DNA from 4 places in the Clostridium hominis genome. Region 4 is predicted to be linked to each of the others. Evidence: riboswitches for the same ligand, from Rfam matches in the RefSeq annotation. Region 4 holds a riboswitch; each other region holds the start of a gene.
What was found. Region 4 has a riboswitch for thiamine pyrophosphate ahead of thiD (bifunctional hydroxymethylpyrimidine kinase/phosphomethylpyrimidine kinase). Riboswitches for the same ligand answer to the same signal wherever they lie in the genome.

Region 1 (8,226 bases), on a different contig from region 4:
TTAAAATACGTAATTAAATACGTTATGGATGAATGTCCTGAAGAGATGGCATTCTTTAACCAATTCATAGAAAAAGGGTTATTAGATAAGTTAAATCATATAGTAACTTCTGATTTTGGAAAAGTTACTTACACTGAAGCAGTTGAAATGTTAAAGAACTGTGGTAAAACATTTGAATATCCAGTTGAATGGGGAATTGATCTTCAAACTGAACATGAAAGATATTTAACTGAGGAAATATTCAAAAAACCAGTATTTGTTACTGATTATCCAAAAGATATTAAAGCTTTCTATATGAGACTTAACGATGATGGAAAAACTGTTGCAGCAACTGATTGTTTAGTTCCTGGAATAGGAGAAATCATTGGTGGTAGCCAAAGAGAAGAAAGACTTGATGTATTAAAAGCTAGAATGGCTGAATTAGAACTTAAGGAAGAAGATTACTGGTGGTATTTAGAGCTTAGAAAATATGGAGAAACTAAGCACGCTGGATTCGGTCTTGGATTTGAAAGACTAATCATGTACATTACTGGTATGTCTAACATAAGAGACGTAATCCCATTCCCAAGAACAACTGGTCAATCAGACTTCTAAAAAAAGAACCCTACTTTGGGTTCTTTTTTTTATTTTTTTATTTTTTATAAATTTATTGAATATAAATTCCACTTTGAGTCCATACTTATAATGTAATAACAACTTGCATTTAATGCAGGTCCCATCCCCCCATTATTAATGAAAAAGCGCGTAAGCGCTTTTTTTGTTATTTATATTATTTTATAATGGAGAATCACAATACTCACAATCTGCATAACTACTAACTACTTTATTTTTTGCTCCACAACAATTACATACTACAAGCTTTACTTGCTCTTCATTTTCATCTTCGTCTTCATCATAATTAATCTCACTAAAGAAAACTATTGAATTAGTTACATCACTTACATATGCACCTTCAATATAATTATTCTTAATCATATCATTTAAATCTTTTTTAACAACATCAATAGGGCGAGACATTTCATTTGCTATTTCATTTAAAGAACGTATCTTTCCCTTTATAATTATGGCAATATACTTTATATATATAACTGCATTGTTTTGAAGTCGCTTAGAATACATAAATAATCCAATCCCTATAATAAGGAAATATATCATCATTGCTAAATTACTTCCACTAAATCCTTCCTCAATTAAAACTATAACCGAGCCTAAAGATAGTAAAAAGCAAGAATACGACGTATATTCTAAAATCTTATTGGTTGTTTTAAGCTCATCTCCCTTATCAGCTTTCTTTTTTGTATATATCAAATATATTCCTAATGGCAAAAAGAATATAATTGATATAACGATTACAGGCCACGAATAAAGTTTGCTTACCTCTTTATTACTCATTTCATTCCCTCTTTTCTCTTTTTTTACATTGTAATATATAAATTCTATTTGCTCGTCTATGTTTAGTCAATAAGAAAATAATTACTTTACTATTAATTTATCAATTACTTGAATTAATAATATCACAATTAAACAATAAAATAACCTTAAGCATTCTTTATCAATGCATAAGGTTATAAACTTTAATATTCTAAAATAGATATTTTCTCTTGCTTTAAACTCTCTTTTACATCTATTATCCGTTGGTTACTTGAACCTCTAAATCTAAGCCCTTCTTTCTTATTATTAATTTCAAATCTTCCATCTACTAATACATCAATATTTTCAATTAATTCTCTAATACTATCTTCATTCTTCATTTTTTCTAATAATATTTCAAATGTGTATCCTGTATAGCACCATATATTTAACCCTGATTTTTTAAAGGCTTTTGCCATGTATGAAAATTTATCTGCTTGTTCTAAGGGATCACCTCCACTAAAAGTGATCCCTTTTATCATTTTATTTTTTAACACATCTTTTATAAGATCATCTATATTTTTTTCTTCTCCACCAGAAAAGTCGTGCGTCTCTGGATTAAAGCAGCCCTCACAATTATGTTTGCATCCTTGAGCGAAGAAAACCCGCCTCATCCCTGGTCCATTCACTAAACTTTCATAAGCTATCCCTGATAATCTAATAGTTTTATTCATAAACTCACATCACTTTTCAATAAATTAAATTATTTCATAATTACTCTTGCTCCCACTAGAGTGTGATATTCTATCTCTTCTTTCTTCATATTTTCCTGGCCCAAATCTTTCATCTAAACTTAAATATCCTGTTACTCTTGATATACCTTGAATATTATTACTTTTACAATTTGGACAAAGTACTTCATGACTTAACAAGTAATTTCCACACTCTTTACAATATCTTATATGAAAATTGATACCTATATAACTTATATTAGTTTCTCTATAAGCATAATTTAATATGTCCATAATAGTTTCTGGTGAAGGTCTGTCATCGACTTCTATATATGATATATGACCTGCATTACAAAGCTTATGGTATGGCGCTTCAATATCAATTTTATCTTTTATTGATATTGGGTATTTTACTGGAATATGATAACTATTAGTATAGTACTCTTTATCTGTTACATCTTTTATAAGTCCATAAATCTTTTTATCATTTTTTATAAACTTTCCTGATAACCCTTCTGCTGGAGTAGCATAACAACTCCAGTTCAAGTTAGTTTCTTCAACTAATCTATCTGTATATTGTCTTATGAATCCTACTATCTTTAACCCTAGTTCTCTTGCTTCTTCACTTTCACCATGATGTTTTCCAGTTAAAGCAATAAGAGCTTCCGCAAGTCCTATAAACCCAATTCCCCATGTTCCTTGCTTTAAAATTGGTTCAATAGAATCACCCTCTTTTAATCCTTCTGATCCTTTTAATAATCCTTGCCCAGCTACAAATGGTAAGTCTTTAACCTTAAGATTTTTAAGAACTCCATATCTGTTTAATAAAGCTTCTTTTGCTAGTGATAATCTTTGTTGTAATATTTCAAAAAACTTATCAGTGCTCTTTCCTGACTCTATAGCTATTCTTGGAAGGTTTACTGTAACAGGAGCTATGTTCCCTCTTCCCTTACATCCTGGTTCACCATTAATATTTTTCATTAAATAGGTTCTACACCCCATAGTTGCTGGCATATATCCCTTGTCATAAAATTCTTTATTAAAATCTGCATCTATATTCATAAAGGTAGGGTTCATTCTTTTAGAGGCTACTCTACATGCTAACTGATATAGATAATGATATGGGTCTTCAGCTTCTCTATTTATACCTTCCTTTACCCTAAAAATAATATTAGGGAATATAGGCTGCTCACCTTTTCCTAATCCTTTTTCATATTCTTCTAAGAATGCTTCACATACAAGTGCAGCATCTCTTGTATATGGAATTCCTAGGTTTATAGAAGAAAATGGCACCTGGGACCCTGCACGAGAGTGCATAGTATTTAAATTAAATACTATACCTTGCATAGCTTGGTGGATTCTCTTATTTAATTTTTTCTCCACTAATTCATCTAATCTCTCACCATCAATACCTAACTCTTCTAGTTCTTTTCTTACCTCTTGTCTTGTTGGTTCTACAAAAACACTTATATCATTATCGAAATCCGGATGGGATTGCCCTCCAAACATATCATTTTGACTTGATTGAAGTAATATACAAGAAAGCTCTGCCGCTGTTTCTATTCTTTTAGGAGGGCTTATTGTTCCATACCCAGTATTAAATCCTCTTTCTAAAATCTCCTTTGTTGGAATATGGAGACAATTTATAGTTAAGTTATATGAGTCTAGGTCATGAAAATATAGTTCACCATTTTCATGAGCCTTTGCTAAATGTTTAGGCATATTTGATAGATTGTGCCACTTGTTGGATTCTGAAGCTATTCTTAATAGTTTGGAACTAAAATTATTACCTACATTTGCATTATCCCTGTCAGTTTCAACTCCAATTTTATTAATCGCTTTCATTAAGTCTGATTTAATTTCTCTCACTCGTGTTCTTTCAATTCTATAAGTTGAATAAACTTTTTGAATTCTTTCGTGCCCACTATCTTTTAAAGCCTTTTCTACTAAATTTTGTACTTCTTCTACAGAAACCTTCTCTTTACCAGTCATTTCTATGTAGTTTATCACCTTGTGTACAATCTCTAAAACCTGACTTTCCTTAAAATTATATTCTATTTCTTTTGCAGCTTTTTTTATTGCATTAGCAATTTTTTCAGAATTAAACCTTACCTCTCTACCATCACGTTTTACTACATATAGCATTTCCTCACTCCTCAAACACAATATCTTGTATTTTAATTATAATTATTTTAAAAATTTAAAGCAATTTCGATTTAAATAGATATCTGGTAATCTAACCTTATTTTTGAATGTTTCTCTATTTTATCTTACTTTTTTAACATTTATTAAAGATGTCTATTTTATTTAAAATTGTATAAACTATATTAATAAATATTATCAATACTGATAATGTTGATTGGTTATCAGTATTGATAATGGTATCTTTTGTGATATAATAAAATTAAACAAAAAGTTTCGGAGGTTTAATTATGCAAAAAATTGCTTTGATAACTGATAGCGCTAGCGACCTTAGTTTAGAGGAGCTTAGAGAATATAACGTAAATTTATTACCACTTAGAATTTCTTATTCTACTGGTGAATATCAAGATAAAATAGATATAAAGGCTAGTGATGTTTATGCTAACTTAGATAAAGAAGTTCCAAAGACATCTTTACCAAGCCCAGAAACAACAGAAAAAATATTAAATAAATTAGAAGAAGAAGGATATACTCATGTAATCGGAATATGTATATCTGGTGGTCTTTCTGGAACTGCTAATTCATTAAGATTAAGCTTAGAAGATCATCCTAATCTTATTTCTTATGTTTACGATACTAAAATATTGGCTTATCCTGAAGGTGAAGTAGTTATAGAAGTATCAAAACTTATAAAGTCTGGAAAAACTTTCGAAGAAATAATCGAAGCTTTGCCTAAGATACGTGAAAAAATAACAGGGTACTTTACTATAGATACTTTAGAGTATTTAAAGAAGGGTGGAAGAATCGGAAGAGTAGCTGGAACTTTAGGAGAAATGTTAAATTTAAAACCTGTAATTACTACAGACGAAAATGGTGTATACTATAATATTGTTAAAGCTAGAGGTAGAAAACAAGCTTTATCAAAGCTTACAGATTTATTAAAATCTCATCTTTCTAAAAACAAATGTGATGTTACAGTACTTCAAGGTGGCTGCGAAGCTGAAGCTATAAAATATATGGAATCTTTAAAAGGCTTAGAAAATATTAATACTTTAAAACTTTCAGAAATAAGTCCTGCCTTAGGTGTACATGGCGGTCCAGGGTTAATGGGCTTCTGTGTAAAGATAGTTGATTAACAACTATGGCTGATTACGATTTTAGTAATATAGAAGATTTAAAAGCTGAAGAAAAAAGACTCCATGAAGAGTATAAGCAAAAACTTTTAGAACTAAAAAAAGTTCAAAAAGAAAAGGAAGCTGTTGGTCAAGTATTCGCCAAAGGACTTTTGCCTATATACGTTTTATATATATTAAGTATGGGTCCTACTAATGGTAATGATATAGCAACTAAGATAACTGAGAGAACTAAAGGCCTTTGGTCTCCTAGTACTGGTGGAATATATCCTTTATTAAAAAAGTTAGAAAAAGATGGTTTAGTTGTTGGTGAGTGGGATAACCCCAAAAAGAAAAATCAAAAGTTATATTCTTTGACCCCTATTGGAGAAAAAGAATTTTCTTATAGGAAATCTTTACTTAAACCCAAAATTGAAGAATCCTTAAAAGTATTTAGATTAGTTTATGGTGATTTATATTTATAAATTTTGCATCTAAGGGAAATCCTTAGGTGTATTTTTTTTGAAAATTACATAAACTACAACTAAGTTAACCAAGGAGGAACAAGCATGAAAGGAACTATTTTAGATTACACACCAACAGAAGCATTTATCTTATTAGAGGATGATTCAGTTGTTACTATACCATTATCTTCATTTACTCATACAACTCCAATAGGTAGTAATATAAGTTTAAGTAGACTATATAATGGTACATACAGTATTAATTATAAACCTTCAAAGATATATGATAAGTCTGTTGACTTTTTTTAACAGTTTATATAATATAGTTTATATAAGGTGCTAGGGGTGCCAAGTGGCTGAGAAATGATTTTATCATTAACCCTTCTTTACCTGATCTGGATAATACCAGCGTAGGGAAGCTATATACGGATTTATATTATTTTCGTTTAACTGGTACCTCTTGCGCAAAACAAGGAGGTATTTTTTTATGACAAATTTTCTAGCGACCTTATTAGAAAATATTAAAACACTATTTAGTAGTCCACTAACACTATTAACATTACTTGCATGCGGAATTTTACTAATTGCATTCATTAAATTTAAATCTATAAAATTTAATGCTCAACTTATGGCTAGAATTGGACTAGCTTTAGCCTTAGCTATTATTTTAGATATGATAAAGCTTTATACATTTCCTAATGGTGGTGGAAGTGTATCCCTTGGAAGTATGATTCCAATCTTTATAATATCATATGCTTATGGCCCATCTTTTGGTATATTTACAGGATTCCTTTTTGGCTTATTAAAGTTGATGATTAATCCCTATATATTAAGCCCAATTCAAGTACTATTTGATTATCCACTTCCATTTATGGCTGTAGGTATAGCTGCTTTCTTTAAGGATAAAAAATTAATTGGAGCTACTGTAGGAATGTTTTTAAGATTTGTATGTCATTTTATTTCTGGAGTTGTTTTCTTTGGCGAGTATGCTCCTGCTGGTATGTCTCCTATAATATACTCATTAGTAGTAAATGGTCCTGCTGTAGGTGTAGAACTTTTAATTTGTTTAGTAATATTGGCATTAATGCCTTTAAATCAGATATTAAAAACACTTAGACCTAGTTCAAATATAAATATATAAAAAAGATGCCTAATAGGCATCTTTTTTTAATCTACTGATATTGCAGTTACTGGACAGCTATCTGCTGCATCTTGTGTTTCGTCTTCTTTTCCTGCTGGAACTTCATCGACTATTGTATGTGCTTTTCCGTCATCATCCATATCAAATACTTCTGGACAAATTGATGGACACATTCCACATCCGATACAAGTCTCCTTATCTACGTTTGCTTTCATAATTATCACCTCTTATAAAAAAAATCACAATACTAATTTTCCCCAGATGATGATTTTTATGTATCAAATTTTTATATTTTAATATAATCCTTCAAAAATTAAGCTATATAAACTATTATCTTTTATATATTCTTCTGCTTTGCCTTCATTTACAGCTTCAGTTAGCTCTAAATTTATAGGTAACTCCCCTAATAAAGGTAAGCCTAAATACTCTGCATGCTCCTCAGATGACTTATTACTAAATACTTTTAGCTTTTTATCACAATCTGTACATACTATATAAGCCATATTTTCAATTAATCCCTTAATTCTTATATTCATCTTCTCGGCCATAGATACTACTTTTTTAACTATCATAGATACCATGTCTTGAGGAGTTGATACTACTACAAGCTCATATATAGGGAAGCTTTGCATTATAGTTAATGTTATATCTGATGTTCCTGGTGGCATATCAATTATTAAGTAATCTAATTCCCCCCAGTTTGTATCAGTAAACATTTGAGTAAGTACTCCAGTAACTACTGGTCCTCTCCATATTACTGGTTCATCTTCCTTAGGTATTAAAAGGTTCATAGAAATTAGTTTTATACCACTTTTAGTTATAACTGGCTCAAAGATAGCATTATTTTCATCTACAGCTATCATTCTAGCTCTTTGTTCATTTACACCAAAAAATCTTGGCATTGAAGGCCCCGTTATATCAGCATCTAATACACCAACTTTATATCCTTTTTTAGCTAAATTAACTGCTAAAATTCCTGATACTGTTGATTTTCCAACTCCACCTTTACCACTTATAACACCAATTACATTTTTTATTTGGCCATGTTTTATAGATATTTTTCCACAGCTATTTTCTTCAGATTTACTAGCATTACAGCTAGATTTACTTGGACATGTTGAGCAATTTCCCACTCTTCTCTCCTCCTTACCAATCTTTAGGTTTATTATTTACTTCGCTTACTTTAATATTCCATTCCTTAAATTCATTCACTGCAGTTATGAAATATTCATCAGTATATTTTTGTATTCTATCATTAACAGTTATCTTTGTTTTATAATTTGTAC
Region 2 (8,226 bases), on a different contig from region 4:
GCATTAAGAGCTAAAGAAAAGAAAGTAGATATCAATATATATGAAAGAGATAATAATATTGTTTTTAAAATAAGAAATACATTTGATGGATACATAGAAAAATTCAATGGTAGTTATTTGACAACAAAAGAAGAAAATCTTCATGGCTTAGGGATAAATAGAGTAAATAAAGTTATTAGTAAATATAATGGAATGCTCTATATGAATGATGAGAATAATATTTTTGAAAGTAAAGTGATAATTCCTATAAAATAAATTACAGTAATTAACTTGATGAAAAATTATTAAATAGAACTACAAATAGGTTTGTACTATTTTTATTGAATATCTTATTTACTCGAGATAAAAGTTAGAATAGCTTAGATTAATATGTAAGTAATAGATTTGGTTTAACAAAATAATTATTTAGGATATAATAGAGCTATAATATATAATAAGGAGTAAGGAATATGGGGATTAAAATAGTAACAGATAGTACATCGTATATTCCAAGTGAATATATTGAAAAATATGATATTAAAGTAGTTTCTTTAAACGTTATTATGAATGGAGTAAGCAAAAGAGAAGTTGATATAGATAACAAATATTTTTATAAAGAAATGGATGAATCAAATGAGGTTCCTAAATCATCTCAACCTATTCCACAAGAAATGATAGATATTTTTAAAGGAATAGTTGAAGCAGGAGATTCTATAGTAGGTATATTCTTATCATCAAAAATGAGTGGAACCTATTCTACTGCAAATATGGTGAAGGAAATGATATTAGAAGAATATCCAAATGCTGATATACGCATACTTGATTCTAAAACTAATTGTATGCAAATGGGATTTGCTGCTATAGAAGCAGCAAAGGCTTCTGCTGAAGGAAAAAGTATTAACGAGGTAATATCTACAGCAGAGCATGTATTTAATAATAGTAGATTTTTATTTACACCAGAAACTTTAGATTACTTAAAGAAAGGTGGAAGAATAGGGGGAGCGGCAGCCTTATTCGGAAATATACTTCAAATAAGACCTATACTTACAGTTGTAGATGGTGAAACTTCTGTATTTAAGAAGGTTAGAACCAGAAAAAAAGTTATAGATGAAATAGTTAAAGAAGTATTAGTCGATATAAAAGCTAATGGGTTAGGTGATGTTATTGTTCATCATATAAACTGTGAAGAAGACGGTTTAAAGTTAGCTAAAGTTTTAGAAGAAAAACTATCTAGGAAAGTAGGTATACAATCTATAGGTCCTGTTATAGGGCTTCATGTAGGCCCAGGAAGTATAGGAATTGCATATTATACAAGAGCTTAATTAACTGAATATAAGATTTTTATCTAAAAAAGATTTTATAAAAAGTTCTCTAATATTTTTGGAGAACTTTTTTTCTTTTTGAATCATAAATAAATTATTAAAGGTGTATTAGAAATGTTTACAAAAATGTAATTTGAACAGTTAGTATGTTTGTGTTAAGTTTTCACTATACAATAATTGCCACATATGAAAGGGTAAAGTTAGTAATTATGAAAGTGGGAAGAGGTTAAATGTATTTATTGAATCAATTTTGGTCGCCAAGAAAGCTATATGAACCTTGTGGAATGTTTACTAATGGACATATTCAGCTATTACTATTAAGTATGTTTATATTAAGTATTCTACTATTTAAATCTAAAAAGATAACAGATAGTCAAATAATTAAGGTAACAAAGGTTTTTGCAGTACTTATTAGTGCTTTAGAAGTAATTAAAATTTATTTTAATTTTCACTATGGATATACATGGATAAATGCATGGTTTCCTATGTCGTATTGTTCTTTATTTATATATGCATTATGGCTAAGTGGATATGGAAAAGGAAAGTATAAGAAAATGGGGGAAGGTTTTATTGCTGGCGTGGCTATAGTAGCTGGTGGAACATATTTATTAATTCCTTCTACAGCATTAACTATGTACCCAGTATGGCATTATTTATGTATGTATAGTATGTTATTCCATACCTTAATGATTTATATGGGAATATTATATATTTGGAAAAAAGAAGTTAATTTAAATATGAGTATATATAAAATGTACTCGGCATTTTTTTTACTTTTTGCAGCAATAGCAATTACAATAAATAGTGTATTTGAAAGTAATTTAATGTTTCTTAGAGAACCTTCTAGTATTCCTGTTCCGTTACTTCATACATTATATAACAATAGCGAATTAGGATATACATTTTTAGTTTTTATTGTATATTTATTTATACCATATTTTGCAACTACTTATATAAGTAAAGCTATAAGGAGAGCGAAATTAAACAAACAGCTTGAGTATGATGAAGAAGTAGTAAGCTTAGTTAATTAGAATAAAAAGTCAAATCTATGATAATAAAGTAATGAATATTATATAACTGAAAAACCTAAAGCAAATAATAGATATTATCTATAATTTGTTTTAGGTTTTTTGTTTCCGGAAAATTACAATTAAATTTAAGAAAAAATGTGATAAGGATTTTGTTGCAGACTCAACATTCTGATGATATATTAGTATAGTTGTAAAAAAGATAATTACTGACAAGTTGAAAGGTTATAAGGAAGTAACAAAAATAACGTAAAAAAATTACTTGAAAAAGTATATAGTAACATAGATAAACAAAAGAGGAGGAGAAGTATGTCTAAGGAAAAGGATATATTAGGAACAGAGTCTATAGGTAAATTATTAATAAAGTATTCAATACCAGCTATTATTGGTATGATGGTAAATGCTCTTTATAACGTAGTTGACAGAATGTTTATAGGTAATATACCAGGGGTTGGGCCAATGGCTATAACAGGACTTGGCGTAACATTACCAATAATGACTATACTAGTTGCTTTTGGTACACTTATAGGAGTTGGTGCTACAACAAAAGTATCAATAAAATTAGGTGAAGGAAAAAGAGATGATGCAGAAAAGATTATAGGTAATTCTTTTACATTAACAATAATATTAAGTATTGTAATTACAGTATTTGGATTACTATTTCTAAATAACATATTAACTATGTTTGGAGCAAGTGAAAATACTATTGTGTATGCAAAAGATTATATGATTGTAATTTTAGCAGGTACAATATTCAATATGTTCTCAAGTATATTTGGTAACATAGTAAGAGGCGATGGTAATCCGAAGCTTTCAGCTGTTATTATGTCAGTAGGATGTATTACTAATATAATTTTAGATGCAGTATTTATATTTGTGTTTAATATGGGAATACAAGGAGCTGCAATTGCAACTGTAATAGCTCAAGCAATTTCAACAATATTAGGACTTATGTATTATTTAAGAGGAAAATCTAATGTAAAGTTTAAAAAAGAAAATTTAAAATTATACAAATCTAGTGTTACTGGAATACTAATAATTGGAGTATCCCCTTTTGCAATGCAATTAGCAACTAGTATAGTTCAACTTATATATAATTTCTCATTAAAAACATATGGTGGGGACTTAGCAATAGGAGCTATGGCAACTGTAAATTCAATAAGCATGATGTTTGTAATGCCTGCCTTTGGATTTGTACAAGCTATGCAACCAATAGTTGGATACAACTATGGAGCTAAGAGATATGACAGAGCTAAAAAGACATTAAAAATAAGTTTAATTGCTGCTACGATTGTATTCATAGCAGGATACTTATTAACTCAATTTACACCAGAAATGTTAGTTGGAGTATTTAACAAAGATCCTGAATTGATGGGATTAACAATAAATGGATTAAGAAAATACACTCTTGCAATGCCTGTAATAGGAATATCAATAGTAGGAACTTACTATATACAGTCAACAGGAAAAGCAAAGATGTCTATGTTATTAAGTTTATTAAGACAAGTAATAATATTGATACCTTTAATTGCAATATTGCCTAGATTTTTTGGAGTAAATGGTGCTTGGTTTGCACAACCTATTGCGGATGTTATAGCATCTGTTGTAACAGGAGTAGTTTTATTTAATGAAGTTAGAAGATATTCAAAAATTGAAGAAGATGAATTAATTGAAGAAGTAAAAGTTGCATAAATAAAAACGGACTACATCAAAGTTAAGGTAATTTTGATGTAGTTTTTTTGTAATAGGCTTAACTCATAGAAGATTGACAAATAATATAAGTAGATAAGAAAAAATAAGGCTGATATAATATTGCAGAGAATGTTTATTTAAAGGAGCAACCAGATGAAATTTTATTTAGCACCAATGGAAGGTATAACAGTACATATATATAGAAACTCTTTCGAAAAGTATTTTGGGAATATTGATAAGTATTTTACTCCATTTATAGTTCCTAATAATAGTAAGAGTTTAAAGACAAAGGAATTAAGAGATCTTTTACCGGAAAATAACAAAGGATTAAATATAGTGCCTCAAATACTTACTAATGACGCGGAAGGATTTATTACTACAGCTAGAAAGCTACAACAATTAGGATATGATGAAATTAATTTGAATTTAGGTTGTCCTGCAGGCACAGTTGTAGGGAAAAATAGGGGTTCAGGATTTTTAGCATTAAAGGATGAACTAGATAGATTTTTAGATGAAATATATAAGATGGATGATATGAAAATTTCCATAAAAACTAGGCTTGGTAAGAATTCACCAGATGAATTCTATGATATTATAAATATTTATAATAAGTATCCGTTAGAAGAACTTATAGTGCATGCTAGAACTAGGGATGATTTTTATGGAAATAAACCCAATTTTGAAATCTTCAAACATGGAGTTGAGGTAAGTAAGGCTCCTATATGTTATAATGGGGATATTTTTAAAGTTGGAGATTATAATAATTTTGTGAAAGCATTTCCAGAAGTAGACAATATAATGATTGGAAGAGGAGTATTAGCAAATCCAGGATTAGTTAATGAAATAAAGGGAATGCCTGGTGTTGACAAAAAGATATTAAAAGATTTTCATGATGAAGTATTCAATACTTATAGAGAGGTATTCCAAGAAGATAAGAACGCTATGTATAGAATGAAAGAAGTATGGGGTTACATGATTTATATGTTCTCAGATAATAAAAAATATGCTAAGAAGATTAAAAAGGCTCAAAAAGTAGCGGATTATAATCATGCAGTTGAAAGCTTATTTGCAGAGCAAGATATAATAAAGGGGTCCGGATTCTTTAGGGATTAAGTAAAAAGAACCAAGTTAGTATATTAGAGAATATATACATAACTTGGTTCTTTTTTATAAAGTCTTTTAATTATTTTTTATATATTTATTTGTAAAATCATAAATTGTTGTCCAATAAGTTTTAGGATCAACTTCAGAAGCTTTAGCATGTCCAGCATCTTTGATTGTTAACATTTCTTTTTCAGAGTTAGTAGCATTATAAAGTTCCTCCATCATAAAGTAAGGAACAAAATCATCTTGATCTCCGTGAATATATAGTATTGGAGTTTTAGATTTCTTTACTTGCTCTATAGCAGAAGCATCTTTTATTGAATAACCAGCTCTTATTTGACCTACTAAAGAGGAAATATTAAGAATTGGGAACTCTGGCAATGAGAACAAACTATCTAATTGATAGGCAAATTGGTCCCAAACTGATGTATAGCCACAGTCAGCAATTATTGCTTTTACATTAGTAGGTAGTTCTTCACCAGAGGTCATAGCTACTGTAGCTGCACCCATAGAAACTCCATGTAATACTATTTCAGCATCTTTATTATCTTCTAATATGTAATTTATCCAAGAGATAATATCTAATCTATCATCCCAACCCATTCCTATATAGGCGCCTTCGCTTGAGCCATGCCCTCTTAAGTCAGGTATTAAAACATTATATCCCATATCATAATATTTTTTAGCATATGAACTAACCCTTAAACCTTCACTTGTATAACCATGAACTGCTATAACCCATTTGTTTGATTCAGTTTCATTTTTTACTTGATAACTATGAAGCTTTAAATTATCTGAAGAAGTTATATATTCATCAGTATAGTTAGAGGCATTTAACAACCAATCAATATCGCCTTCTAATACTTGGCCACTTGTTGCTTCTTGTTCTTCAGGAGTTCCAAATATTATATCTTTAGGAGTATCAGGATTTAAAGCTAGATTATAAAAATAGTTTCCTATAAAACCTAATGATACTAATATTACAGATATAATAATACCTGAAGCTATTCCAAAAATCTTTTTTTTACTCATTTTACTCTCCTTTGTTGCAAACATTAAGAATGTCAAATTATTTGAAATAAGAATTTAAGTAATGATATTCTATCATGGTTAAAAGGTTATGTAAAATTAAATAATAGTGAACAAAAGATTAATAAATTTAGAGTGATAATATGGAATATATTGACCAATTAACTGATAGATGATAATATAAATTTAACAAAATAATACAGAGCTAGGGGAGCTATAATTTGGATAGCTGAGAAAAGAGCCATAACTTAAAGACCCTAATAACCTGATTAAGGTAATTCTTACGAAGGGAAGCTTTTAGTTAATATAAATGATATTAATTGGATTGGTTATAAGCTTTCTTACTTTTGTGAGAAAGCTTTTTGTTTTATAACTATAATTTAGCCTATAAAGAATTTTCTTTGCAACTTGAGGGGGAGCGCCCTGAGGTTGTTTAGGCAGAACAAATAAATAGCGAGGGAGCTCGTGTTTCGAGATGAGAGGTAGCTAGTTAGCTACGACCGATTAAAAAGGGGATTATGTCCTTTCTTTTACATGCTATTTATTTGTTAGAAATTATTCTTTTAGCAATATTTATTTTAAGGAAGGACAAGTCTTGATTTTATTAGTAATTAAGCAAAAGCTTAAAATAACAATGTTAAAAGGAGAAGTTAAGATGAGAAATAATTCAAAAGTATTAAGAACTGTATTTTTATCAATTATGGTAGCAATAGGAGTAGTAATATCTCCAATTTTAAGGATTGAGGGAATGTGTCCAACAGCTCATTTAATAAATGTTGTATGTGCTGTATTTATGGGACCATGGTATTCACTTTTATGTGCAACATTAATAGGTGTTATTAGAATGATGTTTATGGGAATACCTCCACTAGCATTAACTGGAGCGGTGTTTGGAGCATTTTTATCAGGCGTATTCTACAGAATGTCTAATGGGAAAATTATATTTGCTGTATTAGGAGAAATTTTTGGTACTGGAATTATTGGGGCTATAGTTTCATATCCTGTAATGACTTTCTTAGTTGGAAAAGAAGGATTAACAGCATTTTTCTATGTTCCAATGTTTGTTAGTGCAACTATTTTAGGTGGAGGTATGGCATATATTTTCTTAATAGCACTAAGAAAGACAGGAATGCTTGTTAAAATTCAAGACAGATTAGGTTGTGGAATATATGATAGAAAAAAAGTTTGTATTAAGTAAGTTAATAGAAATAAAAAATAGTGTTATACAAGAAAAGCCTCTGATACACTGCATAACTAATCATATAACAATTAATGATTGTGCAAATGTTGTTTTAGCTGTAGGTGGTAAACCTATTATGGCTGAACATTGTGATGAAGTTTCTGGTATTACAGCTTCAGCTAAATCATTAGCTGTGAATCTTGGGAATATAAGTGATAATAGAATGAAGTCAATTATGATTTCTGGAATAAGAGCTAGAGAAGAAGGTATACCTTCAATTATTGATATTGTAGGTGTTAGTTGTAGTAAATTAAGGCTAGGATTTGCACTAGAATTTATAGATAGGTGTAAACCAAGTGTTATTAAAGGAAATATGTCTGAAATAAAGGCAATCTATGGTCTTAATACAAGATCAAAAGGCGTTGATGTAAGTGAGGAAGATGTTACAACTGAAGATACTATTAAAAACAATATTGATATAGTAAGAGAGCTTGCAATAAAAACAAATTCAGTTGTAGTTGCATCAGGAGCTATAGATATTGTAAGTGATGGAAATGAAACTTACATAATTGAAAATGGATGTGAAGAGCTTTCTAAAATAACGGGAACAGGATGCATGTTAAATGTATTAATTGCTACCTGTATAAGCACTAAGGATATTATTAATGGTTCTATTCTAGGAACTGTAATAATGGGTGTTAGTGGAGAGTTTTCTAGAAATGCTAGAGGAACAGGCTCTTTTAAAATAGAATTATTAGATAATATTTCAACTATTAAAGTAGAAGAGATTTTAGAAAATATAAAGATAAGAATGGTGGGTAAAGATGAATTTTGATTGTAGTTTATATTTAGTAACCGATAGTACAGGCCTAGATGAAAGAGACTTTTTAAG
Region 3 (8,226 bases), on a different contig from region 4:
TTGGAGCTACCACTAAAACTATTGAACAGGCTAAAGAAGCTGTAAGTGAGGGTGCTGATTACTTAGGAGTAGGTGCTATTTATCCAACGACTACAAAAGTTACAACAGTAATAACAGAAGTTTCAACATTAAGCAATATATGTGAAGTAGTAGATATACCTGTTGTAGCTATTGGTGGATTAAATGAGAATAATTGTGATGTCCTGATAGGAAGTAAAATTAGTGGAATAGCTGTAGTATCTGCAATTATGAAGGCTAAAGATATTAAAGAGGCTACAAAGAGATTAAAAGAAAAAGTAAATAGTATTAAGATAGGAAAGATGTATTAGAAGAGAGTTGTGTAACTAAATCAGATTTCTGTATGAATTTTCTTATAATTATTAATGTTTACTAATATTATAAAAAATTAGATTTAATATATATATAATAAGAAGATAAATAAAATAATGATATAGAAATTGAGAGAGATAAAAAAATGAAAAGAAGTATGTATATAGATGCTCATAATCATTTGGATTTTTATAATGATAATATCGATAGAGCAATAAAAGATATAAATGAAAATAAAATAATTACTTTAGCTAATAGTATGGATATTAATAGTTATAATTTAAATAAAAAGTATAGTAAAAAAAGTAAATTTATTATTCCGACATTTGGAATACATCCAAATAGTGTAGGTAGTTTTAAAGGCAAACTAAAAGAATTAATTCCATATATAGAAGAAAGTAAGCTTATTGGAGAAATTGGATTAGACTTCTTATGGGTAGAAGATAGAACTTTAGATGAAAAGCAAAGGGAAATATATTATTTTATTTTAGAAGAAAGTGCTAAAAGAAATAAATACATATCTATTCATACTAAAAATGCAGAGGAAGAGGTTTATAATTCACTTAAAAAGCTTGAATATAATAAGGTAATAATACATTGGTATAGTGGACCTTTAGAGATTTTAGAAAAGTTTATAGAATTAGGATGCTATTTTACTATAAGTGTTGATATTGGATATTCAAATTTAACTGAAAAGATATTAATGAAAATTCCAATAGATAAGCTCTTAGTAGAAACAGATGGACCGACTGCATTGGAGTGGGTTAGTGGAGAATATGGATATCCAAGTGAAATAAAAAATGTTGTTAAAAAGATAGCTCATATAAAGAAAATTAGTGAAGAAGAGCTTATTAATATAATTTATGATAATTTTAATAGAATATTAAATTAATAATTATTATCATTGACAAAATATATAAAAGTCATTTAATATGAGGTGAAAGACAAATTTTATAAAAGAACTTATCTGGGGAGGCTATTAAGCCTGAGAGGAATTGAAAATTCGACCCATAATAACCTGATTTGGATAATGCCAACGTAGGAAGATAGTAAATAGATATAGAGTTATTTAAGAATTATCGAGCGTATAGTTTTCAATGAAGGGAAACTATACGTTTTTTTATTTAAGTGAGATTCAAAATTTAAATAGTATGTTTCATCTAATAATTTAGATTCTAAATGAAAGGAGTAAAGCAAATGAAAAAGAATAAAACTATATTAGATATTAGTTTGCCAATAATATTCTCAATATCACTAATTATTATTTGGGAGCTAATAATTAAGGTTTTAGAAATAGAAAAATATATAATGCCTGCACCAAGTGACATAATAAAGGCTCTTTATGAAAACTTTGGAGCAATGATGCCTCATATTATTGCAACTTTGTTTGAAAGTGTAGTTGGATTTGGGATAGCTGTATTATTAGCATTAATATTAGCAATAATTATGGATTTATTACCAATGGTGAAAAAGGCTATTTATCCAGTTTTTATAATATCTCAAACTGTTCCAGTTATAGCATTAGCACCGCTATTTATAATATGGTTTGGTTTTGGAGCATTACCTAAAATAATTGTAGTTGTAATAGTATGTTTCTTTCCTATAGTAATAAGTATTTCCGATGGGTTAGAAGGTGTAGATAAAGATTTAATTAATCATTTTAAACTTATGGGAGCATCTAAATTAAAGAGATTTTTCCACTTAAAGCTTCCTTATGGAATAATAAATTTCTTTTCTGGACTTAGAATTGCTGCAACTTATAGTATTATGGGTGCAGTAATTGGTGAATGGCTTGGTGGAGATAAGGGACTTGGAGTATATATGACAAGAGCTCGAAGCACATATGCTTTAGATAAAATGTTTGCAGCTATAGTGGTTATCGTGCTTATGAGTATGATTATGTTTTACATAATAGGTAAAGTTGAAAAGGTATTAACACCTTGGAATAGGGAAAATAAAATAAAAAAATAATATATTATATACTAAAGAGTAGGAGAATTAAAAATGAAAAAAAAGATAATATCATTGATTGCATTAGGATTAGCATCTACTTTATTTTTTGGTGGATGCGGAGCTAAAAGTGAAAAATCAGAGGGAAATGGATTAGAAAAAGTAAAGCTAATATTAGATTGGACGCCTAATACAAATCATACTGGATTTTATGTAGCTAAAGAACTTGGATATTATGAGGATTTAGGACTTGATGTTGAAATAATTCAACCATCAGAAGGTTCATCATTACAATTAATATCAGCAGGAAAAGGAGATTTTGCTGTGAGTTACCAAGAAGATTTAACATATGCGAAAACTTCAGATAATCCTCTTCCGGTAAAAGCTATAGCAACTATTATTCAACATAATACTTCAGGATTTGCTTCACCTAAAGAAAAGAATATTACAACAGTAAAGGATTTTGAGGGCAAAGTTTATGGCGGATACGGTGGTCCAAGTGAAAAAGCTATTTTAAAGGCTGTGATGGAAAAGAATGGTTCAGACTTTTCTAAGTTAACTACAGTAGACGTAGGAACCGAAGATTTCTTTATAGCTACTAAAAATAATATTGATTTTGAATGGACTTTTGAAGGGTGGACAAATATATCAGCAAAATTAAGAAATTTTGATATTAATTATATACCACTTAGAGAGTTAGATGAAAGATTAGATTACTATACGCCTATAATAGCATCTTCAGAAAGTGTGCTTTCAGAAAAAGGTGATATGGTATCAAAGTTTATGGAAGCAACATCAAAGGGATATGAATATGCAATTGCAAATCCAGAAGAATCAGCAAAGATTTTAGTTAAGGCAGTTCCAGAAATAGATGAACAACTGGCTATTGAAAGCCAAAAGTTTTTAGCTAATGAATATAAAGCTGATGCATCTAGATGGGGAGAAATGAAGGATAGTGTTTGGAATAACTACACTCAATTCTTATTAGAAAATGAATTGATTCAAAAAAATTTAGAAGCAAGTGAGGCTTATACTAATGAATTCTTACCAAAGTAAAATTCTATTAAATGGAATAAGTAAATCTTATGATGGTATGAAGATATTAAAAGATATTAGCTTTAATGTTAATAAAGGTGAGTTAGTAACTATTGTTGGACCTTCTGGAAGTGGCAAGAGTACTATATTTAATATTATAACTAAATTAACAGAAGTTGATGGTGGCAGCTTAAATATCAATGGGGATGTTAGTTATATGTATCAAAAGGATATGATGGTTCCATGGAAAAAGGTTATAGATAATATTGCAATACCGTTAGTTCTTAATGGGATGAAGAAAAAAGAAGCAAGAGAAATTGTTGAAAAACATATAGGTATATTTGGACTTGAAGGTTTTCAAGAAAAATATCCTAGTCAACTATCAGGGGGGATGAAGCAAAGAGCAAACTTATTGAAGACTTACTTAACGTCTAATGATATTATGCTCTTAGATGAACCATTTGGAGCGTTAGATTCTATAACCAGAGGAAAATTACAGAAGTGGTTAGTAGGATTAAAGAAGAAAACAAATTCAACTATATTGTTTATAACTCATGATATTGATGAAGCAATCCTAATATCTGATAGAATTTACGTTATATCAGAAAAACCAGCCATTATAAAAGGTGAGGTTAAAGTAGATATTTCTCGTGATAATTATGAGGAGATATCCTTAACTAAAGAATTTATTGAAATTAAAAGAAATGTTTTGAAGCTCTTAGGTAATACCTAAGAGCTTTAAATTTATAAAAAATTAAAAATAGTTCATAAAAAGAAAGTTAAGGATTTTTACTATTTATTATGTTAAAATTAAGAAATTAAACATAATAATTGGAGTTGAAATATGAATAAAGAAATAAATATATCAAAGATATCATACTATGATAAGTTTAAATGTATTGCAGATAAATGTAATTTTACATGTTGTGAAGGTTGGGATATTGCAATAGATTATGAAACTTATAGTAAGTGGAAGAATATAGAGGATAATAGCCTTTTAAATAATGTTAAAGTAAATAAATGTGGAAGAAAAAAAGAATACCTAATAAATAAAGAAACTAGCGAAAGATGTTTACTCCTTGACCATAAAGGATTATGCAATATAGTTAAAGAGAGGGGAGATGAATACTTATCTTTAACATGTCGTACATTTCCTAGAGTAGAGAATAGATTTGAAAGCATAAAAGAAATTTCATTGTCTTGTGCGTGCCCAGAAGTAGTTGAGATTATAAGTAAGATAGATAATGAAATAAAGATGGATAACAATGGGTTTGAAAGTTCATATGAAGATTTATTAGAGCTTAAGATTAGAGAAAATATAGTTAATATAATAAATAGAGATAATTTGGAGTTAGATAAAAAACTTATTTTAAGTTTTCAGATGTTATTAAACATTTTAGATAATGAGGAAATTACAGAAGATTTATTATTAAGTGAATTTGAGTATTTTGAAGATAATAAATATTTAAAAGAACTTATAGATATTTATGATGATATAGAGATAAATAAATATGAGTCTATTAAAGAGATAAACAATTTATTTTTAGATATTATAGAAAATTATAAAGAGGTTTCAGGGTTAGAAATTCTATTAAAAGATATTTCACACTATGCTGAAGAAGTAAATTTAGAGCATATTTTGTGTAAATGGGAAATTTTCAAAGATAAGTTTGAAGATTATAATATGTTAATTAAAAATTGTATAATTGCTAAAGTTTTAAGTAGTTGTATAAGTGATGATATTGAAGAATTAGCACTTTCACTTCAAATGATAATAATAGAATATTTATTAGTTAGATATGCTGTGTTTTTAAATTACTCTATAAGGGACGATAACAATATAAAGTTAGAAGATATTAAAGATTATATTGTATGTTTTTCTAGAGTTATTGGAAATAATAGCGATTCAGTTATAGAATTTATTGAAGATGGATTTGGAGATCCTATTTTAGAAATAGGATATTTATGTTTTATAAGCTTATTTTAAAAAGAGAAAGGCCTATATTATTTACTAAACACTAAGCAATAAAAATTATATTGCTTAGTGTTTTATTAATATAAGTTTAAGATTAATTCTCGCTATTTAGTAGTTTTATTACATAGTTAGGGAGAGAGAAAGCTCCTTTATGTAATTCTGTATTATAATATTTAGTTTCTAGTTCTAATTCATTCCACTTTTCGCTGTCTAAATCTTTAATAGGATCTAATACTTTTGAGGCGAAACAGAAAATCATGTGACCAGATGGGTAAGTTGGCATATGGTATTGATAAGCCTTACATATACTAAATAAATTGTTTAATTTTTTATAAGATCTTTTCATTTCATATGCATTATGAGAATAGTAAGGGCTCTCACATTGGTTTATTAATATACCCTTTTCTGTTAAGGCGTTATAACAGTCAGTATAAAACTCAGCTGTGAATAAACCTTCACCAGGCCCAATAGGATCAGTTGAATCAACTATTATTAAATCATATAAGTTCTCTTTACCTTTAACAAACTTTATTCCATCCTCAAAGTATAAGTTAACTCTAGGATCAGATAATTTATTTGATGTAAAAGGTAAATGTTCAATAGAAGCTTTAACTACAAGCTCGTCTATTTCAACCATATCTATATTTTCTATATTATTATATCTAGTAAGTTCTCTAACTGTACCACCATCACCAGCGCCTATAACAAGTACATTTTTAATTTCTGGGTTAGTAGCTAGAGCAACATGAGTTATCATTTCGTGATAAATAAATTCATCTTTTTCAGTTACCATTGTCCAATTATCAATAACTAAAACTCTCCCAAATTCATAAGTGTCTATTATGTCTATCTTTTGAAACTCACTTTGAGCAGAATAAAGATGACTTTTTACTTTCATTGAGAAATTAACGTTTTGGGTTTGATTTTCTGTATACCATAATTCCATATTCATCTTTTTATACCTCCAATTTATGGGACATTACTAATTGATCATATTGACCATCACCAAAAGTTTTAATCTTGTCCACAAGTCCTCTAGAAACTTCTGTCGATTCACTTCTATTTGCAGATAATACCTTCTCAAGATACTTAAATCCATTCCATGGATTAACACTATCACCGCATGTAAATAAATCTACTGATGCATAACCATATTCTGGCCATGTGTGAATTGTCAGATGTGATTCTTGTATAATTACAGCACCACTTACTCCCCATGGATTAAACTTATGAAAGCAGCTAGTTACTATTGTTGCATTAGCTTCTCTTGCGGCTTGATTCATAAACCTTTCAATAGCTTCATGATCCTTTAATAATTCCTTATCACAGTTATAATACTCCACTAAAATGTGTCTTCCTAATTGTTCAATATTCATAATAAACCTCCAATAATTTTAAATTACATCCATCCAACAGATAAATATTTTCTTAGTAAAAATGCAATATTCATAAAACCTCCTATTAAAAATTTGGGAAAAGTTTAGTAATAGTAAACTTAAGGTTAACTATTACTAATACAATAGATATTTTAGTAAATTACGAATTATTTGTCAATATTTATGATTAATATTTGTATGAAAAACTATAGTTAAAATGTAAATGGATAGGTATAAGGATATATTTTGTGATATCATATTTTATATAATAATTTAAATATAGAGTTTTTTTTAGGATAAAATTTACTACAAAATATCTTTAGGACTTCTAATATTTATAAAAGGAGGTTTGGATAAATGTATGTCACAAACAACTAAGAGAGCTTTTGAAGCTTCAATAAAAAAATTAATGGAACAAAAGCCGTTAGATAAGATAAAGGTCACAGATATTACTGAAGATTGTGAAGTAAATAGACAAACATTTTATTATCACTTTAAGGATATATATGATTTGTTGGAGTGGGTTTATACTAATGATGCAACAAGAGCTATAGGGGATAAAAAAACTTATGATACATGGCAAGAAGGGCTGTATGAAATATTTAAGTATATCTTAGACAACAAATCTTTTGTTCTTAATACATACAACTCTCTAAGTAGAGAATACTTAGAACGTTATTTATATAATGAAACTTATTTACTTTTAATTGGAGTAGTAGAAGAAAAAGCTAAAGGTATGTCGGTTAAAGATAAGGATAAGTCTTTTATTGCAGATTTTTATAAATATGGATTTGTAGGACTTGTACTTGAGTGGGTTAGAAAAGGAATGAAGGAAGAACCAGCTGAAATAATTGAAAGATTAAATATGTTGATTTCAGGTAATATTGAAAAAGCTTTAGAAAGTTATAGAAGAGATAGATAGAAATAAAACTCTATTAGATTTTACTAGCATATATTTAAGATGCAAAGTTTAGTCTAATAGAGTTTTTAATTTTAGACAAATAATGGAGTTTGTCTAAAATTTATACACTTTTAAGGGTATGTTTAAAGCTTTGACATAGTACTGATTTTGTCTATAGAAGAAGTTCTCTCAGAGTAATAGTATAAGTATATAAATTTAATGATTATATGAGGGAGGATTTTTTATGTATTATAGTAATGGAAATTATGAAGCATTTGCTCGTCCAGAAAAACCAGCAGATGTAGATAGAAAGTCAGCATATCTTGTAGGAGCAGGTTTAGCATCTTTATCAGCTGCATGTTTCTTAGTTCGTGATGGACAAATGAAAGGGGAACATATTCACATTTTAGAAGAGCTAAATCTACCAGGTGGAGCTTGTGATGGAATTAATGATGCTCAAAGAGGGTTTATTATACGTGGTGGGCGTGAAATGGAAAATCATTTTGAATGTTTATGGGATTTATTTAGATCAATTCCTTCAATAGAAACCGAAGGAGTATCTGTATTAGATGAATATTATTGGCTTAATAAAAAAGATCCAAACTACTCTTTAATGAGAGCTACAGTAAATAGGGGAGAAGATGCTCATACTGATGGTA
Region 4 (8,226 bases):
TTGTAGCAGCAGGAGCTTTAGTTACAAATGATAGAGATGAGGTTTTACTTGTAAATAACCCACATAGAGGATGGGAGTTTCCAGGTGGGCAAATTGAAAACGGTGAGGATTTAATAGAAGGTGTCACAAGGGAGGTATTTGAGGAATCTGGAATTAATATTAAGGTTAATAAGTTAGTAGGGGTATATTCAAATACAAAATCATATTTAGGATGGGATAATAAAACTATAGTTCCGACAAAAGTTATATTTGATTTTTTAGCAATAGCGATAGGTGGACATTTAAAGTGTAGTGATGAAAGTGTAGAGGTTGGTTGGTTTGCTAAAGATGAAATGTTAAAAATGATAAGAGAACCATGGCTAGTAGATAGAGCACGAGATATGCTTTATTTTGATGGGAATATTAGTTATAGAGTTTATTCAAGTAGACCCTATGAAATATATAAAGAAAGAGAGTTTTAATTAGTATATAAATATAGTTCGATAAATATTAGGTCTTAAGTTGAGCTCTAGATATATAAGTTATGAAATTAAATAATAGAAATATTATATAGTGGTTTGACAATTTGTAACAAAGTAATATAATAAAAGTATAAAATAATAGAATTTGCTAGGGGTGCCTTATTTAGGCTGAGAGATAGTTTTGCTATTAACCCTTGTACCTGATCTGGATAATACCAGCGGAGGAAAGCATCGTAGTATATTAAAATAAGTAATAGTATTTTTGTATATAAGTATAGCTATATTCTGCTGGAATATAGCTTTTTTTTTATTTTCCTAAAATTCTATCAAGATCAGGTGAAGTGAGTGCTAAAAATATTAGGAGGATTTTATAAATGAGAAACTACAGAATACCAACATTAACAATTGCAGGATCGGATTCATCAGGTGGTGCAGGTGTACAAGCGGATTTAAAAACTTTTAGTGCAATAGGAACTTATGGAATGAGCGTTATTACAGCTATAACTGCCCAAAATACACAAGGAGTATTTCTTGTAGAGGATTTAAGTAAAGAAATAATTGAGAAACAAATAGAGGTTGTCTTTGAAGATATAGAGCCAGCAGCTGTAAAAATTGGTATGGTATCTAGTCCGGAGATAATAAATAGCATTGTAACTAGTTTAAATAAGTATAAACCAAAGTATTTAGTTGTAGATCCAGTTATGATATCTAAAAGTGGATATTCATTATTGAAGCCAGAGGCTAAAAAGAGCTTAATTGAAGAGTTAATTCCTAGGGCATATGTAATAACTCCAAATACTCTTGAAGCTGAAGAAATAGTAGGAATTAAGATTAATACAGTTGAAGATATGAGGGAGGTTGGACAAAAAATATTAGAATTAGGGCCTAAATATGTTCTTATGAAAGGTGGGCATCTAGAAGGTGATGCTGTTGATGTATTAATTGGAAAGAATATTTTTGAAGTGTACAAGCAAGAAAGACTGGAAAGAAAAAACACTCATGGAACAGGATGTACATTGTCATCGGCTATAACATCACACTTAGCTTTAGGATACGATATAGTAGAGGCTGTTAGATTAAGTAAAGAGTACATTACAGAAGCTATAAGGCATAGTTTTGATATAGGAAAAGGTGTTGGTCCAGTAAATCACTTTTACAAATTCAATGAGTAAAGTGCTAAGTAATAATTTGATTTGTTGATAATTGAAAGATGTTAGGAGAGTTAAGTAAAATGAAATTTTCAGAAGAGTTATTTGAAGAAGTAAAAGAATTATGGAACAAGTATTTACAGCATCCATTTGTAAAGGGGATAGGTGATGGAACTTTAGATAAAGATAAATTTAAAAAATATCTTATACAAGATTATTTATATTTAAAAGATTATGCAAAAGTTTTTGCTATGGGATTAGTAAAGGCTAAGACTATGAAAGAGATGAAGTTTTATTGCGAAGCTATTAAGGGGACATTAGAAGATGAGACTCAAGTTCACACTAATTATTTAAGATATTTTGGATTAAGTGATGCAGAGGTAGAGGGATATAGATGTGAGCTAACTACAGCTAGCTATACTAATTATATGTTGGGAATAGCAACTAAAGGTGACTCTAAGGAAATCGCAATGACTATAATGCCTTGCACTTGGAGTTATTATTATATAGGTAAAAATTTGTTTGATACATATAGTGATACCTTAGAAAGTAATTTTTATAAACCGTGGATAGAAGAATATTCATCAGTTGAATTTAAAGAATGTGCTAATGCATGGATAAATTATATAGATTATTTATGTGAAAATATTTCTAAGGAAGAAAAGGAAGAATTAAAGGATATATTTATAAAATCAAGTTTATATGAGATGGAGTTTTGGAATATGGCTTATGGAGAATAAGATAATTTAAGGAGGAAGTATATTGATAACTATTATAGGAATAGCATCAACTATTATATTAATTTTATATTTAATAGATTTAAAGAAAAATCCAATAAGTACAAAACAAATGGTAGTTATAGCAATGCTTAGTGCTATAGCATTTATTTTAAGTTTAATAGAATTTATTAGATATCCTCAAGATGGAGGGATATCGTTATGTTCAATGATGCCAGTTATGCTATTATCATTGCTGTATGGAAGAACAGCAGGACTTACTGGGGGGATAATTTTTGGATTACTATCATTACTAAATGGAGCATATGTAGTACATCCTGTTCAATTTTTGTTAGATTATATCTTTGCAACTATGGCACTTGGATTAGCCGATGTATTTGGGAGTGAGAGTAAAGTTAAAGCAATAATGGGATCATTATTAGCAGTCATCGTATCAGTGTTTGTAAGCTTTTTATCAGGTGTTGTATTTTTTGGAGAGTTTGCACCGCCAGGCATGGGAGTAGCATTATATTCATTCTTATATAATTTTACCACTGCCGGGGTAGAAGGGATTTTATCAATTGTAGTAATAGCTTTCATTCCATTAGAAAGATTTAAAAAGCAAATTTCTACTGAAAGTAAGGTGGCATAAATAAAAACAGAACAATTATATAAAAATAAGGCTGTTTTTATACAGCCTTATTTTTATGCATCAATGTGAGGAACATTTCTTTCTATTAATCTCATAAAGTTTTCAGGAGTCACAATTTGTACTTTAGAATTTTTTATATAAGAACTATTATTAGTACTAATTAAATTATTAGCACTAATAATAGAGTTTGATGATGTATTTATAGATTTATCATTTTTACATTTGTTATAAAAATCATTTAGAAAAGTATATCTACGTTCCATAAAAAAGTCTATGGATTCTTTTGGATTTAAGTTAGCTAGCAAAACTTGACGTGCGATTATATCATCTAAACTTGCATTATCATAATTTTTCATAATATCATACATAATCATGAAAGTAGTGGTTCTACCTATACCAGCTTTGCAGTGAAAATGAAGCCAAGTATTTTCAGGAAGTTCACTTACAAAAGATACAAAGCGGTTAACCATATCTTCATTTGGCAATCCACCATCAGTTACCGGAATACGAAAATAAGATAAGTTTTTAGCTTTAGTAACTTCTTCTTCATTTTGAACTACTTTAGGAATAATTTCTTTATTATTATTATAAAAGATTAATGGTTCGCCTATTTTAATTGATGATAAATCTTCATTTTCTTTATTTATAACCTCATTGTATGTAAGACCTTTATTAGCACTATTATTTGAATTAGCAAAACTAATAGCAAATCCATTAATAAATCCATGAGATTCTTCTCTCAAGTCTATATCAACTATATTAAAGTCATTATTTATATTTTCTTTTAATAAAGGAAGGTTAAATTCGGTAAATTGCTCACTACCAGAAATATTTAAAGTATCTAATCCTTCTAAATTTAAATAGTTAATATTCTCAATAGAACTTAAATCACTAGTTTTACGAAAATTTTTTGGGAGAGTTTTTGTATTGCTTGAATCTTCTTTAATATTCACATCTAGCATAGCTTTAGGTGAATATGAAAATAGCGTAAAGATAAACAAGAAAGATATTGCAATTAGAAAACTGTTTTTGATCGACTTCATCATTTGTAAATCCTCCAAATTAATATGTTAATAATTATTATGGTTACTCAATGGATAGTAGTTTATTCAATATATAGATAATAAAATTTTATAGAATCTCAAAATAAATAAAGTGTTCTAATATTATATGAAGTCATATTATATAGTGATAACATTTTTAGGAGGAGTTGAATTATATGGATAAAGAGCTTGAATCAAATATAAGTTATACTATATGTTATGCATTACGTCACGAGCCATGGAAATTTAAACTCGAGTTAGATGAGAATGGTTTTTGTGAAGTAAATGATTTATTAGAAAGTTTAAAGAGTTATTATGAGAATATTACAGTGTCAGATATTGAATACATTGTTAAGAATGATGTAAAAGGAAAGTTTCAGTTAATAGAAGGAAGAATAAGAGCCGTTTATGGACATTCTTTTGAGAGAAGAATTATTTATGATGAAATTACTCCACCTAATATTTTATATCATGGAACAACTTTGGAAGTTTATACTGAATTTATATCGAAAGAAGGATTAAAACATCAAAAAAGACAGTATGTACATTTATCATCAACAGTAGAAACTGCGCTTATGGTTGCAAGACGTAGGAAAAATAAAACTCATATAGTTTTAGAGATAGACACATTAGAAGCATATGATGGAGGGATAAAATTTTATAAGGCAAATGATGATATTTATCTTTCAACTAATGTGCCAGCTAAGTATTTAAAAATTAAAAAAATATAAGATGAAGCCAATAGAGCGTTTTTTGAAAGTTTTATTGGCTTTGCATATTGAGAAATATTATAATATAATATGTATAAAAATGGTAATATAAAAACAAATATAGTAGATAAACATATAATAGATAATATATTAATCTTTTAAGGAATTATTATATGAAAAAGGAATCTAAAAATAACTGTAAAGATAGCCAAAATTCTAAAGAGGAAATAAATAAAGATAGTATGCATAAAAACTCTTCTAATAGTAAGACAACTGGTAATTCCGCAGAAAATGAAATTGATTATGAAGCGTTAATTGCACAAGTAAATCAATTAAATTTATCTTTTGATACTTTATTAGTTATTTTAACAGCTATACTTTTAAATATTTACTATGTTTATTATACGAGAACACAAGTATTAGACACTATTAATAATACTAAGTGTGCAGAGTTGCTAATAGATGGGACAAAGATACCTAGAATAAGTAATGCAATGTTTTTATATGCAACAGCTATTTTCTTAGAGATTAACTACAGCAATTATGAGAAGCTAGACTCAGTGCAAGGTGAACAAAGAGATATTAAAGCAATAAATACAGCTTATAGAGCTTTTTTTTCAACTCTTTTAGTTCTTATAGCAACAGCAATGAGTAGAAGTAATTTAGAGGTTTAATAAATCTCTATAAAAAGTTTTCTCACATAAGAAAATTAAGGTTACTATTTTTATGGTATTTAGGATTATTATTAGGAGGAGTATATGAATTTAAGAGAGATTAAAGCTACAATTTTTGCGATGTTATCAGCTATTTTATATGCGGTAAGCTCGCCAATATCAAAATTGTTATTAAAAGAAATTTCACCTACATTGATGGCAGGTTTTTTATACTTAGGAGCAGGACTTGGTATGTCAATATTAGGATTAATTAAGAAAAAAACAGAGGTAAACAAGAAGGAAGCAAAGCTAACTAAAAATGAAATACCATATACTATTGCTATGGTATTATTAGATATCTTAGCACCAATTTTTTTAATGATAGGTTTAACATATACCTCATCTGCTAATGCATCATTATTAAATAATTTTGAAATAGTGGCAACATCTATAATTGCTTTAATGTTTTTTAAAGAAGCAATAAGCAAAAGATTGTGGGTATCAATAAGCTTAATAACTCTATCAAGTATATTACTAACAGTGGAGGATATTAGTAGTGTATCTTTTTCCTTTGGATCAATCTTAGTAATAATGGCTTGTATATGTTGGGGGATTGAAAATAATTGTACAAGAAGGCTAGCGATAAAAGATCCTTTAGAAATTGTAGTGATTAAAGGGTTTGGTTCTGGTATAGGTTCGTTATTAATTGCATTTATTATTGGTGAGCGAAGAATTAATATGTCGTATATAATTATGGCTATGATACTAGGCTTTTTTGCATATGGATTAAGTATATTTTTCTATATTTATGCTCAAAGAGATTTAGGAGCTGCTAAAACTAGCACGTATTATGCTATATCACCATTTATAGGGGTGGCATTATCTTTTATAATATTTAGGGATATACCTAATATATTATTTAGTATAGCATTGATTATTATGATAATTGGAACATATTTTGCATCTACAGAAGTTCATAATCATAACCATAAACATAGGGAATTAAATCATGAACATAGCCACTGTCATAATGATGGGCATCATAAACATTTGCATAAAAATGAAATAAAAGGCTATCATAGTCATGTACATTATCATACTGAAGTTGTTCATTCTCATAAACATACTCAAGATATTCATCATAGTCATTCTCATTAAAGCAAGCTAAATATATATAATAGAATGATTTAAATTGAAGTTTTATGGAATAATTTAAGATATAGAGTTTTATTGGAGGATTTATATGGAATGGAATAGTATTAATACAAAAGATGATATAGATAAACTGATGAACGTATTTGGAAATTTTCATGATAGTTGCATAAAGGAAGTACATTATATTAGTGGTGCCTACGTAAATAAAGATTTAGAGATGAATGCTATAAATAAAAGGCGTAACGTTACAGTTGTATTTCAGAGGCAAGAGAGTAATCCATCAACTATTGAAGTTATCTTTGAGAAGATAAGCAAGCTAAATTTAGCTCCAGTAGATGAAAGGTATGATTGTGTTATATTAGATGCATTTATGGATATTTTTGATGGAGAGATATATTGGGCTGATAGTAAAAATTTTGATATACACGATATAAGAGAATACGATGATTTTACATGGATCTGTGCAGAAAGTATAAGGTGGAGAAGTATTAATTAAATTCTCCACTTTATTTTTATATAAGTTAGTAAGTATAATCGAGTTTATAAATTACAAATCTCTCTTTTGGATCTTTATAGTACAATTTATCAATTTTAACTTCTCCATATAGCTGGAAGGTTGTGCATGTTTCAAGATAATATATATAATCATCAGAAGGATAATAGAGGATAATTTCTATTGGTCTATTATTTTTTTCAAGAGATTCTAATATATTATCTATTATTTTCATAAATATTTGTATAGAAAATGGATTAAAAAAATAAAATTTATTATCTTTTTCATTTATATTATAATTTTCAGCAAAATCATTTACAAAGTTAATTTGGTTTATAGAATTTTTATGTTTAATTAAATAAGAATTAGTATTTGATAAACAATTATTATAGAAGTTTTTATCCATTTCTATACCAGTGACATTAACGTTAAAGAAATGATTAATATAAAATAAAAGTCTACCTTTCCCACAGCCATAGTCAACTATTGAATCAGATTTATTTACTTTATACTTGGTAAATAAGAGTTCAAGAGCTGAGTATGGAGTGGCTTCGTATCTATTGTAGTGAAATGATTTGTGAAAATTCTTTTGTTCTTTTTTAGTCTCTATATTTAATAATCTTTCGTAATCTTCTTCAGTCATATTCTATCCTTTCATTAATAAAAGATTCTAAAATAGCTATTATATGAAAATAACCTTTTACATAATAACATTAGAGTAAGGAAAATATAAAGAGTATATTTTATCCTTAAGAGGAGATATAGTGTAAAATATAAATAATAAGTTCCAGTGATTAATGAGTAAATGATAATAACAGAGATTATAAAAAAGAATAAAGTTAATATGGAATAAATATGGTATAATTTATAAGATTAAAACAGTAAGGAGTAAAATATGGGGGATAAACAATCATATAAATGGACAATTATTGCTTGCTATATAGGATATTTTGTACAAGCAACTGTAATAAATTTAGTACCAATATTATTTGTAACGTTAAGAGAGAGCTACGGGTTATCTTATTCTGAATTAGGGGCGTTAGTGCTTATAAACTTTGTCACTCAAGTTATTTTTGATGTAGTATTTAGTAAACCTGTTGATAAATATGGTTTTAGACCATTCGTTGTAATTGCTCATGGAATTTGTGCTTTAGGTTTAATATTATTTGCATTAACTCCAAGAATATTTAGTGGA

Region 1: it holds a riboswitch for thiamine pyrophosphate, as region 4 does, so the genes downstream of both, thiT (energy-coupled thiamine transporter ThiT) here and thiD (bifunctional hydroxymethylpyrimidine kinase/phosphomethylpyrimidine kinase) in region 4, are expected to answer to the same signal.
Region 2: it holds a riboswitch for thiamine pyrophosphate, as region 4 does, so the genes downstream of both, thiW (energy coupling factor transporter S component ThiW) here and thiD (bifunctional hydroxymethylpyrimidine kinase/phosphomethylpyrimidine kinase) in region 4, are expected to answer to the same signal.
Region 3: it holds a riboswitch for thiamine pyrophosphate, as region 4 does, so the genes downstream of both, H8S20_RS03030 (ABC transporter permease) here and thiD (bifunctional hydroxymethylpyrimidine kinase/phosphomethylpyrimidine kinase) in region 4, are expected to answer to the same signal.

The regions. Positions count from the first base shown of each region.
Region 1 covers NZ_JACOOO010000031.1:89,537-97,762, reverse strand. The annotation lists gene asnS (asparagine--tRNA ligase) at 1-594, shown strand, start outside; gene H8S20_RS13730 (hypothetical protein) at 775-1,392, opposite strand; gene nrdG (anaerobic ribonucleoside-triphosphate reductase activating protein) at 1,575-2,084, opposite strand; gene nrdD (anaerobic ribonucleoside-triphosphate reductase) at 2,109-4,226, opposite strand; gene H8S20_RS13715 (DegV family protein) at 4,514-5,359, shown strand; gene H8S20_RS13710 (PadR family transcriptional regulator) at 5,365-5,820, shown strand; gene H8S20_RS13705 (hypothetical protein) at 5,905-6,108, shown strand; TPP riboswitch at 6,131-6,233, shown strand; gene thiT (energy-coupled thiamine transporter ThiT) at 6,287-6,940, shown strand; gene H8S20_RS13695 (ferredoxin) at 6,967-7,155, opposite strand; gene H8S20_RS13690 (Mrp/NBP35 family ATP-binding protein) at 7,234-8,073, opposite strand; gene H8S20_RS13685 (YhfM domain-containing protein) at 8,087-8,226, opposite strand, start outside.
Region 2 covers NZ_JACOOO010000004.1:270,038-278,263, reverse strand. The annotation lists gene H8S20_RS03080 (sensor histidine kinase) at 1-255, shown strand, start outside; gene H8S20_RS03075 (DegV family protein) at 450-1,301, shown strand; gene H8S20_RS03070 (TMEM164 family acyltransferase) at 1,532-2,332, shown strand; gene H8S20_RS03065 (MATE family efflux transporter) at 2,639-4,021, shown strand; gene H8S20_RS03060 (tRNA dihydrouridine synthase) at 4,175-5,134, shown strand; gene H8S20_RS03055 (alpha/beta hydrolase) at 5,201-6,157, opposite strand; TPP riboswitch at 6,352-6,463, shown strand; gene thiW (energy coupling factor transporter S component ThiW) at 6,810-7,352, shown strand; gene thiM (hydroxyethylthiazole kinase) at 7,357-8,169, shown strand; gene thiE (thiamine phosphate synthase) at 8,159-8,226, shown strand, end outside.
Region 3 covers NZ_JACOOO010000004.1:261,567-269,792, reverse strand. The annotation lists gene thiE (thiamine phosphate synthase) at 1-329, shown strand, start outside; gene H8S20_RS03035 (TatD family hydrolase) at 476-1,222, shown strand; TPP riboswitch at 1,289-1,392, shown strand; gene H8S20_RS03030 (ABC transporter permease) at 1,528-2,301, shown strand; gene H8S20_RS03025 (ABC transporter substrate-binding protein) at 2,335-3,336, shown strand; gene H8S20_RS03020 (ABC transporter ATP-binding protein) at 3,317-4,048, shown strand; gene fliB (flagellin lysine-N-methylase) at 4,160-5,302, shown strand; gene speE (polyamine aminopropyltransferase) at 5,385-6,236, opposite strand; gene speD (adenosylmethionine decarboxylase) at 6,247-6,666, opposite strand; gene H8S20_RS03000 (TetR/AcrR family transcriptional regulator) at 7,028-7,588, shown strand; gene H8S20_RS02995 (oleate hydratase) at 7,812-8,226, shown strand, end outside.
Region 4 covers NZ_JACOOO010000041.1:22,670-30,895, forward strand. The annotation lists gene H8S20_RS17075 (NUDIX hydrolase) at 1-461, shown strand, start outside; TPP riboswitch at 602-705, shown strand; gene thiD (bifunctional hydroxymethylpyrimidine kinase/phosphomethylpyrimidine kinase) at 836-1,633, shown strand; gene tenA (thiaminase II) at 1,693-2,349, shown strand; gene thiT (energy-coupled thiamine transporter ThiT) at 2,369-2,977, shown strand; gene H8S20_RS17095 (fused DSP-PTPase phosphatase/NAD kinase-like protein) at 3,031-4,023, opposite strand; gene H8S20_RS17100 (RNA 2'-phosphotransferase) at 4,197-4,751, shown strand; gene H8S20_RS17105 (hypothetical protein) at 4,904-5,404, shown strand; gene H8S20_RS17110 (DMT family transporter) at 5,489-6,541, shown strand; gene H8S20_RS17115 (hypothetical protein) at 6,627-7,034, shown strand; gene H8S20_RS17120 (methionine biosynthesis protein MetW) at 7,060-7,674, opposite strand; gene H8S20_RS17125 (MFS transporter) at 7,927-8,226, shown strand, end outside.